DNA from 2 places in the Pantoea sp. PA1 genome. Region 1 is predicted to be linked to the other one. Evidence: predicted binding sites of a transcription regulator. Region 1 holds the regulator's gene; the other holds the start of a gene.
What was found. Region 1 encodes PurR, which represses purine synthesis genes. Its sites were predicted from a motif close to CANGCAAACGTTTGCNTG; they were not measured.
Positions count from the first base shown of each region.

Region 1 (7,856 bases):
AAAGAGGATGTTATGCGTTTACTACATACCATGCTGCGCGTTGGCGATCTGCAACGTTCAATTGATTTCTACACCCGTGTGCTGGGCATGCGCGTGCTGCGTCAGAGCGAAAACACCGAATATAAATATACCCTGGCTTTTGTGGGCTACACCGACGAGAGCGAAGGCGCGGTTATCGAACTGACCTATAACTGGGGCGTGGACAAGTATGATCTCGGCAACGCCTATGGTCATATCGCGCTGGGCGTGGATGACGCGGCTGCCGCCTGCGAACGTATCCGTCAGAATGGCGGTAACGTGACGCGTGAAGCGGGCCCGGTGATGGGTGGCTCCACCATTATCGCTTTTGTTGAAGATCCGGACGGCTACAAAATCGAGCTGATCGAAAACAAAGATGCCGGTAAAGGCCTCGGCAACTGATCCTGCCGCCAGCCTGCCCTCCCGGGCGGGCTGAATCCCCTTCTCTGCGCTTCATCTGCTGCACCCGGCCCCGTTTTTTGCCATAATGCGCGCTGCCCTTTTCCTGCAACGAGATCCTGATGTCTGAATCGAATTCCCCTAATGCACTCAATCAACGTTTCCGTGGCTTCTATCCGGTGGTCATCGACGTGGAAACCGCCGGTTTCAACGCACAAACCGATGCGTTACTGGAAATTGCCGCTATCACGCTGAAAATGGATGAAGAGGGATGGATTCAGACAGACCAGACGCTGCATTTTAACGTCGAACCTTTTGTCGGCTCGCTGCTGCACCCTGAAGCGCTGGCCTTTACCGGTATCGATCCCGCTAATCCGCTGCGCGGTGCCGTCAGTGAATATGAAGCGCTGCACGCCATTTTTAAAATGGTGCGCAAGGGGATCAAGGACAGCGGCTGCAATCGCGCCATCATGGTGGCGCACAACGCCACGTTTGACCTGAACTTTATGTCTGCGGCGGCTGAACGTGCCAGCCTGAAACGCAACCCGTTCCACCCCTTTGCGACCTTTGACACGGCAGCCCTGAGTGGGCTGGTGCTGGGTCAGACCGTGCTGGCGAAGGCGTGTATCGCTGCGGGAATGGAGTTTGACAGCAGTCAGGCACACTCGGCGCTGTATGATACGCAGCAGACCGCAACGCTGTTCTGTGAGCTGGTGAATCGCTGGAAGCGGTTAGGTGGCTGGCCCCTGCCCTTTGCCGAAGGCGATGCAGACACCAGCGCCTCCGTCTGAGGAATGCCACAACGAAAAAGGCCGACATTGCGTCGGCCTTTTTTTATTCTGCTTCTTTAAATTTTTCTGCGGTCTCTTTAATCAGCGACTGCAGTTCACCACGCTGTAACATCTCAACGATGATGTCGCATCCACCGACCAGTTCACCGTCTACCCACAGCTGCGGGAAAGTTGGCCAGTTGGCGTACTTTGGCAGCTCTGCACGAATGTCCGGGTTCTGCAGAATATCCACGTAAGCAAAACGCTCACCGCAGGCTGACAGTGCCTGCACCGCCTGTGCAGAGAAGCCGCAGCTTGGCAGCTTCGGAGAACCTTTCATGTACAGCAGGATCGGGTTTTCTGCGATCTGGCGCTGAATTTTTTCTACAGTACTCATAATTGCCTTCCTTAATTCGTCACTTCGTGTTTGTTTATTGTAGCGACTTCGCAGCGTGACTGAAAACGAGATTTTGATCGCTGCCTGCTGAAATCGCCATCCTGGTTAAGTCATGACAGGCACAGCGTGAATTCCTGATTATTAACAGCCGGTAACAGATTAATAATTCGTAATAATTTCGTTGATATAAGACGCTGAAAATGTTCATTTTCAGCACAATCGCGTGGGTTGCAAAGATTAACAATAAAAGGCATTACAGTTTTTAAAAGAACTGGACTAGAATGGCTTCGGCGCTGATCCTGGATCAGATTAATCTCAACTTTGTCGCGGTGCGTAGTGGCCCTGACAACTTAACTACTTAATGGACTATGCGTTTAATCATTACGCTTTTTATGCTGGCCTTTGCGCAACTGTTCTTCAACATCGCCGCCGCGTCTCCGCACGCTCCGGTGAACGTCAGTACGCATAAAGCAGAGAAAAAGAGTGCGCGCGAGGATGAGCGCCGCAAACGTCGCGTGGTGAAAACCACGACAAAAAAAACCCGTCTCAGCCCGGTTCAGAAGCTCAAAACGAAAAAACAGAAAAAAGTTGAACTGACCGCTAAACAGACACCTGCCAAAAAAACCTCGCTTAAGACCGCCCGACTCAGCACCAAAGAGAAAAAACGCTACGGCCACCAGCGCCTGCTGAAAAACGCGGATGCCAGCGAGACCGGCACCATTAAAATGAGCAAATCTCACCGTCAGCGCTACCAGAAAGCGCGTGAAACAGCGATGACCAAGCTCATGGGCCAGCTGGGCAAACCTTATCAGTGGGGCGGCACCTCCCCCCACACCGGCTTCGACTGCAGCGGATTGGTCTGGTACGCCTATAAAGATCTGGTGAAGTTTAAAATTCCGCGCACCGCTAACGAGATGTATCACCTGCGTGACGCTGCCCCTATCAAACGTGAGTCACTGGAAAAAGGCGATCTGGTCTTCTTCCGCATTAATGGCCGCGGAACCGCGGATCACGTCGGGGTTTACCTGGGTGACGGCAAGTTTATTCAGTCACCGCGTACCGGCAAAGATATTCAGATCAGTGCGTTAGGGGAAGATTACTGGCAGCGTCACTACATAGGTGCGCGTCGTGTAATGACGCCGAAAACCATTCGCTGAGCTGATGCAGTGTCAGAAAAAAGCCGAGAGAAGTCCCGGCTTTTTTATCAGTGCAGTACAGCGGTAAAACTAAAGGCCACAATCATCAGCAGGCAGCCGACAGTGGTCATTAACGCCAGTTTAAGATCGGTACTCATGGGTTGCTCTTTAACCACGTAATCATTGTGGTTATTCTATTTTCCCACAGCCGTGGGTAAAAATCTCGTTTTATCCGTTCAGCCTTGTTAGAATCCCGCCCTTGTTGCGCAACGCGCGCAGCCCTGATTCCGTTTGCGCACTTTTTCAGGCATTTATTCTCCGTCGGCCGCCGGTTTAATGCGCCATAACACGGCATTTTTGCGGAAAATACCCTGAGCAGACGCAAACGTTTAACACTACGCTTATCATACAGTTAGATAAGTCCTGGAGTCCGATTTTCATGGCAACAATTAAAGATGTGGCAAAACGCGCTGGCGTCTCCACGACCACGGTTTCGCACGTCATCAATAAAACCCGCTTCGTGGCTGAAGAGACGCGCGATGCGGTCTGGCAGGCGATCAAGGAACTGCACTACTCGCCGAGCGCCGTGGCGCGCAGCCTGAAGGTGAATCACACCCGGACGCTGGGGCTGCTGGCCACCTCCAGCGAAGCGCCCTATTTCGCTGAGATTATCGAAGCGGTCGAGAATCACTGTTTTGACAAAGGCTATACGCTGATTCTGGGGAATGCGCATAACGATCTGCAAAAACAGCGCGCCTACCTCAGCATGATGGCGCAGAAGCGCGTCGATGGCCTGCTGGTCATGTGCTCTGAATACCCGGACGACCTGCTGCAGATGCTGGAAGAGAACCGCAATATCCCGATGGTGGTGATGGACTGGGGCGAGTCGCGTGCCGACTTCACCGATACGGTGCTGGATAACGCCTTCCAGGGTGGCTATCTGGCGGGACGCTATCTGATTGAGCGCGGCCACCGCGACATCGGCGCCATCCCCGGTCAGATGGAGCGCAACACCGGGGGCGGACGTCATGCCGGTTTCCTTAAGGCGCTGGAAGAGGCGGGCATTCAGCCGCGCGCCGAGTGGATTGTGCAGGGTGACTTTGAGCCGGAGTCGGGCTATCAGGCGATGCAGCAGATCCTGTCGCAGAAGCAGCGCCCGACGGCGGTGTTCTGCGGTGGCGACATCATGGCTATGGGGGCGATTTGCGCCGCTGACGAGATGGGTCTGCGCGTTCCGCAGGACATTTCGGTGATCGGTTATGACAATGTGCGCAACGCGCGCTATTTTGCGCCTGCACTGACCACCGTCCATCAGCCCAAGGCTCAGCTGGGTGAGAAGGCGCTGGATATGCTGCTTGATCGCATCACCAGCAAGCGCGAAGTGTCACAAACGATTGAAGTCCATCCCACGCTGATTGAACGCCGTTCAGTTGCGGATGGTCCGTTCCGCGACTATCGCCGTTAATCCTCGCTTAACCACTCCTGATTAAGCGTTTGCGCATCACCCAGATAGCTGAGTAACCAGCCTGTTGCCGGTGATGCGCGATCCTCTGCCCAGCTGACACAGCAGGGGCTGTCCGGAAACGCCTGCGGCAGCGTCAGTTCCACCAGCGCGCCGCTGTCGAGCAGTGGCCGGGCCAGATGGCCCGGCACCATCGCCACGCACAATCCCGCCTGCACACACTCCAGCCCGGTTTGCCATTCCGGCACCACCAGCCTGCGCTGATTGTCCAGCGTCCACGTCATGCGCCGCGGCAGCGCCCGTGACGTATCCTCCAGCACCAGCGACGGCCAGTGACGCAGCGTGTCATCATCAATCCGGGTCGCCTGCGTCAGAGGATGGTCGGGTGCCACCACGCAGCGCCAGTTGAGCTTCCCCATATCCCGGAACGCAAACCGTCCGCCAACCGGTATCGCCTGGGTCGCGCCAATCGCGACATCGACCCGGCCATCGGCCAGGGCATCCCAGACCCCGTTGAAGACCTCATAACTGATGTGCAGCTCCATGTCCGGAAAGTGGCGATAAAAATCGTTAACCAGCTGCCGGGTACGCTGCGGTTTGGCGATGCGATCAACGGCAATGCTTAGCTGTCCGCGCCAGCCGTTAGCCAGCTGCTGACACTGCTGCCGGGTTGCGAGCATTTTTTTGATGACGCTGCGCCCTTCCCTGACAAAATGCTCCCCCGCCGGGGTCAGTACCACTTCACGGTGCTGACGCTCAAACAGCGGCACCGCCAGCCAGGTTTCCAGCTGGCGAACCGTATAGCTGATGGCAGACGGCACCCGATGTAACTCCTGCGCGGCGGCGCTGAAACTGCCCCCGCGTGCAACCGCGTCAACCACTTCCAGTGCATACTCTGACCACATAATCTGCCTTCAAAAATTTTAACAGCAACCGGCAAATATTACCGTTTCACAGCCGCAAACGCACCTTTTACACTCTGCCGCGTTTACCCTGCAAAATGAGAATCTGATGTTGTCGAATATAGGATTTATGCCCTACCTCGCTCTGCTCAGCATGCTGGGCTTTTTAGCCACCGATATGTACCTGCCCGCCTTTGGCGCGATGCAGGAGACGTTCCGCACCTCGCCCGGCCTGATCAGCGCCAGCATGAGTCTGTTTCTGGCCGGCTTCGCCTGTGGTCAGCTCTTCTGGGGCCCGCTCTCCGATCGCATCGGCCGTAAACCCGTGCTGCTGGCCGGGCTGGCACTGTTCGCCGCTGGCTGTGCGGGTATGCTGTGGGTGAATGATATCTTTCTGATGCTGGCGCTGCGCTTCATTCAGGCGATAGGCGTCTGTGCTGCCGCCGTAAGCTGGCAGGCGCTGGTCATCGACCGCTATCCGGCGGCGCGCGCCAGCAAAGTGTTCGCCACGATCATGCCGCTGGTGGCCCTCTCACCGGCGCTGGCACCGCTGCTTGGGGCATGGCTGATCGGCCATTTCCACTGGCGTTCGATTTTCCTGGTGCTGACCCTGATTGCGGTGGCGCTGATTCTGGTCACGCTGCGTCTGCCCACGGTGAAACCCGCTCCGCAGGAGAAAGGGGCACAGCCGGGCTTCTTCACGCTGCTTAAATCCCGCGTCTACAGCGGTAACGTACTGATCTACTCCGCCTGCTCCGCCAGCTTTTTTGCCTGGCTGACCGGCTCACCCTTTATTCTGGCGGGCCTGGGCCTTTCCCCCGCCGACATTGGCCTGAGCTATCTGCCACAGACGCTCGCCTTTTTAATCGGTGGCTTCGGCTGTCGCGCCCTGCTCAACCGCTTTAACGGCGCACAGCTGCTGCCCTGGCTGCTGGGGGTCTACAGCCTGAGCATTCTGGCACTGTTTGCGGTCGCGCTTTCGGGTCAGGGAACGCTGCTCAGCCTCATGGTGCCGTTCTGCGGAATGGCGCTGGCTAACGGAGCGATCTATCCGATTGTGGTCTCCAGTGCGCTGATGCCCTTCCCGCACGCTACCGGCAAAGCCGCCGCGTTGCAGAATACGCTGCAGTTAGGCCTCTGCTTCCTCGCCAGCCTGGCGGTGTCGGCGGGATTAACTCAGGCACTGCTGACCACCACGCTGATTATGACAGTGACGATTCTGCTCGCCCTGATCGGGTACGTCATGCAACGCGCCGCAAGCGCACAAACTGTTGTTGCCACTGCGCAACCTGCCTGCCAGGATAATCATTAAGACGCTAACCTTTTAGTTAGCGCCCTAACAATAAGTCATTGAATATTGACCCGCGTGAGAATATACTCATCCGGGTCAACAAATCTGTAATAAATCAACAATATAATAACGTAATAATCTGATTGGCACGCTGTTGCCGGGACGGTATTCGCACGCGTTATTCCCTCTTACCGGCCCTGCTTCAGCCTGTTCCAGTCCTCTGTATCTTACAGATAATCGGTTTGCGGAATCCTCCGTGACGTTTCTCAATGCCTGACGAATTGGCTATTCTTTGTTCAGGTTCAGATTGGACAGGTGGTGGAAAAGCTATGAGTTCATCTTACGCAGAAGCAGTGACTCCTGAAGATAATCATTGGTATCGCATCGTTCACGAACTGCTGGAAAAAGCGGATATCGAAATAAATGGCTCACGTCCGTGGGACATCCGCATTCATCATCCCGGTTTTTTTAAGCGTGTTCTGCAGGAGGGATCGCTGGGGCTGGGCGAAAGCTATATGGAGGGATGGTGGGACTGCGACCGTCTGGATATGTTCTTCCACCAGGTGCTTAAACATAAACTGGATCAGCAGCTCCCGCACCATTTCAAAGATACCCTGCGCATCGCCGCCGCCCGCTTAACCAACCTGCAGTCCCGCAAGCGGGCCTGGATCGTGGGCAAAGAGCACTATGATCTCGGCAACGATCTCTTTTCACTGATGCTTGACCCTTACATGCAATACTCCTGTGGCTACTGGAAAGAGGCCACGACGCTGGCGTCGGCGCAGGAAGCCAAGCTGGATATGATTTGTCGTAAATTAGCGCTGGAACCCGGGATGTCGCTGCTGGATATCGGCTGCGGCTGGGGCGGACTGGCGGAATTTGCCGCACGTCATTATGGCGTCAGCGTGCATGGCGTGACCATCTCCGCCGAGCAGCAGAAGCTGGCGCAGCAGCGCTGTGAAGGGCTGGATGTGACGATTCTGCTGCAGGACTATCGCGATCTGAACGAGCAGTTTGACCGCGTGGTGTCGGTCGGTATGTTTGAGCATGTCGGGCCTAAAAACTACGCGACCTATTTCGACGTGGTCGATCGTAATCTTAAGCCTGACGGGATTTTCCTGCTTCACACCATCGGCGCGATTAAAACCGATATGCGCGTTGACCCCTGGATCGATAAGTATATTTTCCCCAATGGCTGCCTGCCTTCGGTGCGTCAGGTGGCCGATGCCAGCGAGCCCCATTTTATTCTGGAGGACTGGCACAACTTTGGCGCAGATTACGACAGGACGCTGATGGCATGGCATGAACGCTTTTTGCAGGCCTGGCCTCAGCTGGCTGAGAGTTATGGCGATCGCTTTAAGCGTATGTTCGCCTACTATCTCAACGCCTGTGCCGGTGCATTCCGCGCGCGTGATATTCAGCTGTGGCAGATCGTCTTCAGTCGTGGCGTAGAGGGGGGATTGCGCGTGGCGCGGTAGAGG
Region 1 is NZ_JBXGEE010000001.1:973,421-981,276, reverse strand. Features, by position in the region: gene gloA (lactoylglutathione lyase) at 13-420, shown strand; gene rnt (ribonuclease T) at 540-1,208, shown strand; gene AC1V0D_RS04835 (Grx4 family monothiol glutaredoxin) at 1,252-1,587, opposite strand; gene AC1V0D_RS04830 (C40 family peptidase) at 1,953-2,741, shown strand; gene cydH (cytochrome bd-I oxidase subunit CydH) at 2,789-2,878, opposite strand; gene purR (HTH-type transcriptional repressor PurR) at 3,160-4,185, shown strand; gene punR (DNA-binding transcriptional activator PunR) at 4,182-5,087, opposite strand; gene punC (purine nucleoside transporter PunC) at 5,194-6,396, shown strand; gene cfa (cyclopropane fatty acyl phospholipid synthase) at 6,705-7,853, shown strand.

Region 2 (7,856 bases), 300 kb from region 1:
GTTTCTGCTGCGCAAATTCCGCGGCCAGTTCGCCCAGCACGCTGGCAAATTTAAAGCCGTGTCCGCTGAGTCCGGTTATCAGCAGGCGATTGGGTTCGCCCGGCAGCGTATCAATAATAAAATCTTCATCCGGGCTGAAGTCGTAGCTGCACGCTTCACCATGCAGACAGACACCGACGCCCGGTAAGAACTGGCGCAGGAAGCCAAAAGCTTCACTGCCATCTGCCGCCACCGCACCGAAGGGTTTACGATCTTCAGGCTGCTGCATCGGCTGTCCGCCATCGTGACGACCCACTTTCAGTGCGTTATTGTCGGCCGGGAAGCCATAGAACTGGCTGCCGTCACGCATCTCGACGGTAAAGCCCGGGAACCTGTTGTTCTCGCTGTAGCGACCATCAGCCTGATACCAGGCAAACACCTTACGGGTAGGGGCAACCGGCAGATTCGGGATGAGTTTTCCGACCCAGGTACCGGCGCTGACCACCATTTTACGGCCGCGATAGACACCATCCAGCGTCGTAACCTGCTGAAGATCGCCATCCCGTCCCAGTTCTGAGACCGGGCAGTTGAACAGCTGGGCACAGCCTGCCTGTTCCGCCAGCTGAACCCAGCTGCGCACCGCCTGTTCACATTTCAGGAAGCCCGACTGCGGCTCAAATACGCCCAGATAGCCCTCAGGTACGTTAATCTGTGGCCAGCGCTGACGCACTTCCCCGGGCTGCATCACCTCAATGTTAAGCTGCCAGCGGCTTGCGCTGTCGATAACGTTGCGGATAAAAGGGGAGTCGTGAGGGGCGAGGTTAAGTACGCCGCTGCGATGCATAATGCGCTCACCGGCTCGCTGTTCCAGTTCATCCCACAGCGTCTGCGCCCGCAGCACCAGCGGCACATAACGTTCACCTTCGCCGTAGGCGTGACGAATCAGACGGCTCTCGCCATGATGCGTGCCCTGATTGTGAGGAGGGTGGGCGCTGTCGATCATTAATACCGAGAGGCCTGCCTGGGTGGCATAGTAGCCAGCCGCCGCACCTACTGAGCCGCTGCCAACGACGATAAGATCATAAATCATGGTAACTACGCTCTAAGAGTCAGATAATCAACAGCATACCGAAACAGAAACGAAAAAGGCACCCCTGAGGGTGCCCCTTTGATGTGGCTGAAACTAATGCTTACTGAGGAGTCGTTCCATCTGCTCGGCGGATTCAATCTTGGCGATGCCTGCTTCGAGGATCGAGATGAACTGCCTTGCCACATCCGTTGTCAGCCAGTAGGTGGGGCCAACATCCGCTTCTTCTTCTTTTTGATCCTGCGACGACAGCGAGTGCAGGCGGATCATCATGGCGTCATAGCTATCAACGGTACTGATATCCCAGCCCACCAGCGGGTGAGTCTGAATAACGTCTTTTCTTCTGTCCATTATAACCTCCTTATTACTCGTTAAACGAAGTGCATGATGAGGTTCAATGCGGCTTTTTTATTCCGATAGCGAAACAATTATAACAGTAAACCCGGGTGTCACTGTTTAAAAAATGCCGTGAGTCAGCTTCTCACAGAATATTCGCTTTTAACAGGCAGGAGTCAAAAAATAAAATGCCTGGCAGGCAGGCATTTTTTCTACGATTCAGTGGGCAGGCGAAAAGCGGGGCAGGCCGCCGGTTCAGAGCGCCGGGCTGTCTGGCACGATGCCGCCGACGCGTTTCTGCAGGGACTCTGCCAGACGGGCAAAATGTTGCTGAAGCTGTTCATCATGGTTTTGATTCTGGGCTTCCAGCGACAGATTGTGCACCAGCAGCTGGCTGGCACGATCGTCAAGACAGAAAATCAGACTGGAAAAGGCATTTTCCAGCACCGTTAAACGACGCTGCTGATCACCAATCAGTGCTAACAACTCACCAAAGGTCATCGCCTCTTCCGGTTTATCAGTAGTCATGGTGTCGCACCTCCTGTTATGCGTGACGAGCGCAAGGATAGGGCATTGATCAGTAAGAGTCTAGATGCAGGAAGAGGGAAGTGCGAGAGGGGAGAAAAGATAAAAAAACCGGGTGGCGACACCCGGAAAAAAAGCACAGTGGCGGTTAATCAGTAATGAACCAGTCGTCAGCACTCTCCCACGTCTGTTGCAGGATTTCGCTGATCTGGTCGCGCGTCTCTTTTCCACCGCCCAGCACGCTGAGATTGTTGGCACTGGCATAACGTACCTTGACGTGATTGGTCGAGTCAGGGAACTGTTCGTCAATGCGGCGCGACAGTTCATCGCTTAACGCCTCTATCGCGCCAGCAGGAAGAGGTCGGGTATTTGATACGGTAATTTCAACACGCATAGCAGCCTCCGGATAAGATACTGTATATATTTACAGTATCCATCCACCGGAGGCAAGCAAAATTATGCAACGCGCCAGTTGAGCGTTTCACCCGCGAGGAAAGGAATCAGAGCGTCACTGCCCAGTGAGATGGACGCCGGCACCTGCCAGGGCTCACGCACCAGGGTAATTGTGCCTTCATTCAGCGGCAGGCCATAGAAACGCGGGCCGTTTTCAGAACAGAACGCTTCGAAATGCTCCAGCGCATTCAGCTCTTCAAACACGGTCGCGTAGGCCGCCAGCGAGGTCGGCGCATTAAATACGCCCGCGCAGCCACAGGCAGACTCTTTAAGATGCTGCAGATGCGGAGCGGTGTCGGTGCCGAGGAAGAAACGCGGATGACCACTGGCCACGACCCTGCGCAGCGCGTCCTGATGCACATTGCGCTTAAGAATCGGCAGGCAGTAAAGATGCGGGCGAATCCCGCCCACCAGCATGTGGTTGCGGTTAAACATCAGGTGCTGCGGCGTAATGGTCGCGCCCAGCGTCTCATCGGCAGCAGCGACATAATCCGCGGCATCCTGGGTGGTGATGTGCTCCATCACCACTTTCAGCCCCGGAAACTGACTGCGCAGCGGCACCATCACCGTCTCAATGAAGCGGGCTTCGCGATCAAAAATGTCGATATGGGCATCGGTGACTTCGCCATGAACCAGCAGCGGCATACCCAGCTGCTGCATCCGCTCCAGCACGCGGGCGATGGAGGCGATATTGGTGACGCCGTGGCTGGAGTTAGTGGTGGCATGAGCCGGATAGAGCTTGGCGGCGGTAAACAGACCGGATGTGAAGCCACGCTCAAGCTCATCCGGATCCAGTGAGTCAGTGAGATAACAGGTCATCAGCGGCGTAAAGGCGTGATCGGCGGGCAGCGCGGCCAGGATGCGGTCACGGTACGCTTCTCCTGCCGCCACGCTGGTCACCGGCGGCACCAGGTTAGGCATCACGATGGCACGACCATTAACCGCGCTGGTATAGGGCAGGACCGTTTTAAGCATCTCATCGTCACGCAGATGAATGTGCCAGTCGTCAGGGCGACGCAGGGTAAGTTGCTGAGGTTGTGCTGTCATCAGTGAAGCTCCGGCATAAAGGAAACAGAAGGCATGTTTTGGCCGGGGTCTAAGCATAAGGATTCAGGCAACCGTTTGCACCTGCTTTTTCTGCTGACAGCAAAAATCCGCGCCGGATGGCGCGGCAATCGGGATTACTGCGTGAAGGGGATAACCAGTTCGCCCGGTCTGACTTCCAGTCCTTTGGCAAATTTTTTCGCCAGTGACTCACCTTTACTGCGGTCAGCGCTGAGACGGTACGCCGGGTTTTGATCGAAATAGCTCTTCAGCGACTGATTCAGATAAGGCGTCAGGGTTTTCATGATGGCGGCCATTTTCTCCGGCGCCACCTGTGCGTCGGTTATCTCCAGATCGCGCAGAAAGATCGCCCCCTGCTGTGGGTCATAGACGGGCTGTGCGCGCATCGTCAGCTGCATGTCAGCCTGCTGCGGGCCGAACAGAGAGGTGACGTTAATCTTTGCTTTGCCGGAGAGCGACACTTTGCCGGGTTCTGCGCGGCCGATCTGGCTGGTGAGATTATTCAGGACAATATGCGCATTGACCAGACCGGACACGCCAATGTCTTTCTCGTAGTTGTTATGCTTTTGCAGCGCCTGATTCACTTCCTGTTCGCTGATAGTGTACTGCGTCAGTTTATTGCAGCCGCTCACCAGCAGCACAAACATCAGGGCAGTCAGCCCGAAAAATACCTTTTTCATCGTTCTATATCCTGGATAACAAAGTCAGTTAACAGGATATAGCCTGCCTGAATGCGTGAGAGGTGTCATCAGAAAAGGGATGAGAAACACCGCGGCGTCTCTCATCCGGGCGGGATTACTGCGCAATAGAAGAGAGCAGATTGACCTGGGTCTGTTTGGCCATATTGTCGCGATAGTCAGCGACCCGTGCTGGCCAGTCGATGCCCGGAACCAGCGTCAGGGAGCGCAGCAGCGGGAAGAGACTGAAATCATCCTCCGACAGCTCGCCGTTAACCGCATTAGGCTGGACAATTAGGCCGTCCAGTTTGCGCAGATTGCCGCTGACTTTTTTAATCAGTCCGGCCGAATGCGTTTTCAGCTCCTCGAAATCACCGATGCTGGCCTGCTTTTTCGCGCGGAAATAGTCACGTGCCGCCGGGGTGGCAAACTCCGCAAAAGGGGCCTCGGCAATGCGCGGCAGCAGCAGCTTATTCACGTAGCTGTTCATGTGACGCAGCCAGTCGCCAATGGCCGGATTGAGCGCACCGGTAATCAGCGGTTTGCCATCCTGCTGGTCGACATAGTGCACAATCTCCATGCTTTCCGGCATCGCGCTGCCATCCTTTTTCTGCAGGACAGGCGCCATTTTCTGGCCAATCAGTCGCTGAGGCGTCTCTTCATCGTCATTGAGCATGACCACCAGCTCAACCGGCAAATTCTTCAGACCAAAAATCATGCGCGCTTTCACACAGAAGGGGCAGTGGTCGTAGATATAGAGCTTCATCCTGATCTCCCTCGTTTACAGGTTAATGTTTAACAGAGTGAATCATTTCATCCTGTTCCGGGCGCCTGAAAAGTATGGAAGAGATTCCCCCTCCCGGCAAACCAGCCCGACAGATGGCCGGGCTGAACGGGCGTTGATGACGCCTGAGCAGGGGCGTCTGCGCGGTGATAACACAACAAAATCAACCTCTTTACGGCAAAAAATCCGTAATGTTTTACCGCAGCCCAGGCGGCGGTTATAGTGAAAGCCAGATAATGACGGCTTTCACTCTCAGCCATTGATTTCAGGAGTCAGGATGTTTGGCTATCGTTCTGCCGCGCCCAGGGTGCGCTTAACCACCGATCGGCTGGTGGTCCGTCTGGTTCACGAACGTGATGCCTGGCGAATGGCAGATTACTACGCGGAAAACCGCCTGTTTTTAAAACCGTGGGAGCCGGTGCGCGATGACAGTCACTGCTATCCCTCCGGCTGGCAGGCGCGGCTGGGGCTGATCGCCGACATGCATAAGCAGGGCTCGGCCTTCTATTTTATTCTGATGGACAGCGAAGAAACCGAAGTGCGCGGCGTAGCTAACTTCAGCAACGTACTGCGCGGTTCCTTTCACGCCTGTTATCTCGGCTATTCGCTGGGCGAAAAGTGGCAGGGACAGGGGCTGATGTTTGAAGCGTTACAGTCTGCTATCCGCTACATGCAGCGTCAGCAGCATATTCACCGCATCATGGCGAACTACATGCCGCATAACCAGCGCAGCGGCGACCTGCTGGCGCGCCTCGGTTTTGAGAAAGAGGGATATGCGAAAGACTATCTGCTGATTGACGGACGCTGGCAGGATCACGTGCTGACAGCGCTAACCCAGCGGGAATGGACGCCTGACCGGCGTGGACAACAATGAGGACGCAAGCATGAAGATGGCTTTATCGGCGCAGGCGCTGCGCGTGCTGGGCTGCCTGCTGGAGAAGCAGGTCACCACGCCGGAACAGTATCCGCTGTCACTGAATGGGGTCGTGGTGGCCTGTAACCAGAAATCAAACCGCGAGCCGGTGATGGAGCTGAGTGAAAGCGCGGTACAGGATGAACTCGATCAGTTGGTGAAGCGGCATCTGGTTACCGCCAGCAGCGCGTCCGGTCAGCGGGTCGTGAAATATGAGCAGCGTTTCTGTAACTCCGCCTTTGGCACGCTGAAGCTGAACAGCGCCGAAGTTGCCGTGCTGACGTTACTGATGCTGCGCGGTCCGCAGACGCCAGGCGAACTGCGCACCCGCAGCGGCCGTCTTCATGAGTTCAGTGACGTCAGCGAAACAGAACAGACGCTGGAAGGCCTGATGCAGCGTGACGACAGCGCCCGGGTGATCCGCCTGGCGCGCGAGCCGGGCAAGCGCGAAAGCCGCTTTATGCATCTGCTGGCCGGGGAGAGCGACACGCCACTGGCCGCCGATGAGCCGGAAGAGCAGGGCGATCTGGCAAGGCGTGTGGCCACCCTGGAACAGCAGGTCGCCCGGCTTCAGGCTCAGCTCACTCAACTGCTGCAGCCGGAGCATTAAGATGACTTTACGTATTGGTGTGGTGGGACTCGGCGGTATCGCACAGAAAGCCTGGCTGCCGGTGTTGTCGGCGGCGACGGACTGGACGCTGGTGGGGGCATTTTCGCCGAATCAGGCCAAAGCCCGGCCACTCTGCGACAGTTACCGTATGGACTGTTTCAGTTCCCTGAATGCGCTGGCCGCGGCCTGCGATGCCGTTTTTGTCCACAGCAGCACTGCCACGCACTATGAGGTGGTGAAGGCGCTGCTGCTGGCCGGAAAAGATGTCTGCGTCGATAAGCCGCTGGCGGAAACTCTGGATCAGGCTGAGGCGCTGGTGGCGCTGGCGGAGAAACAGCAGCGTAAGCTGATGGTCGCCTTTAATCGCCGCTTCGCCCCGCGCTATCAGCAGCTGCGGGCGGAGATGGGACACGTCGCTTCCCTGCGGATTGAAAAGCACCGCAGCGACAGCGTCGGGCCTCAGGATCTCCGCTTTACCCTGCTTGATGACTACCTGCACGTCGTCGACACCGCACTCTGGCTCGGCGGCAAGCCTGTTCAGCATGTTCAGGGGCGCATTGACACCAACGAACAGGGACAGATGCTCTACGCTGAGCACCACTTCGCCCTGGAGGGCCTGTCAATCACCACCAGCATGCATCGGCGCGCAGGCAGTCAGCGTGAGCGGGTCAGTGCGACAGGCGACGGTAAATGTATCGACATCAGTGAGATGCGCGACTGGCAGGAAGAGCGGCACGATGGCGTGCTGATCGCTCCGCCTGCCGCCTGGCAGAGCCATCTGACCCAGCGCGGGTTCAGCGGGGCCGCACGCCATTTTATCGACTGCGTGCAGAATCAGATGACGCCTGAAACCAGCGGTGAACAGGCGCTGATGGCGCAGCGTGTGGTGGAAAACCTCTGGCGTAGTGCCATTCTGGAATAACGCCTTGTAACACTCCGTGCTGGTCATTTCCCTCCGTGGCAGTAGACTGTCGCCGGGCATCTTTCAGGTGCCCGCGCGACTTCTCCTTTTTACTGATTTTTTCAGGATGCGCCGTCAATTATGAATCTTTTGAAATCGCTGGCAGCGGTCAGTTCCATGACCCTGTTTTCCCGCGTTCTGGGCTTTGCCCGTGATGCCATCGTGGCGCGGGTGTTTGGCGCCGGAATGGCGACCGATGCGTTTTTTGTTGCGTTTAAACTGCCGAATCTGCTGAGGCGTATTTTTGCCGAAGGCGCGTTTTCCCAGGCATTTGTACCCATTCTCGCGGAATATAAAAGCAAGCAGGGTGAGGAGGCGACACGTCTGTTCCTCTCCTATGTCTCAGGCCTGCTGACACTGGCGCTGGCGCTGGTGACCTTCGCGGGGATGCTCGCTGCGCCCTGGGTGATCATGATTACCGCACCGGGCTTCAGCGACCATGCGGATAAATTTGCCCTGACCAGTT
Region 2 is NZ_JBXGEE010000001.1:670,992-678,847, forward strand. Features, by position in the region: gene solA (N-methyl-L-tryptophan oxidase) at 1-1,069, opposite strand, end outside; gene bssS (biofilm formation regulator BssS) at 1,163-1,417, opposite strand; gene AC1V0D_RS03450 (hypothetical protein) at 1,658-1,930, opposite strand; gene dinI (DNA damage-inducible protein I) at 2,076-2,321, opposite strand; gene pyrC (dihydroorotase) at 2,384-3,427, opposite strand; gene AC1V0D_RS03465 (lipoprotein) at 3,562-4,125, opposite strand; gene grxB (glutaredoxin 2) at 4,241-4,888, opposite strand; gene rimJ (ribosomal protein S5-alanine N-acetyltransferase) at 5,184-5,780, shown strand; gene AC1V0D_RS03480 (YceH family protein) at 5,791-6,429, shown strand; gene AC1V0D_RS03485 (Gfo/Idh/MocA family protein) at 6,431-7,351, shown strand; gene murJ (murein biosynthesis integral membrane protein MurJ) at 7,472-7,856, shown strand, end outside.
Region 2: pyrC (dihydroorotase) is a predicted target of PurR. The motif match lies at 3,492-3,509, and genes of this name have one in related genera.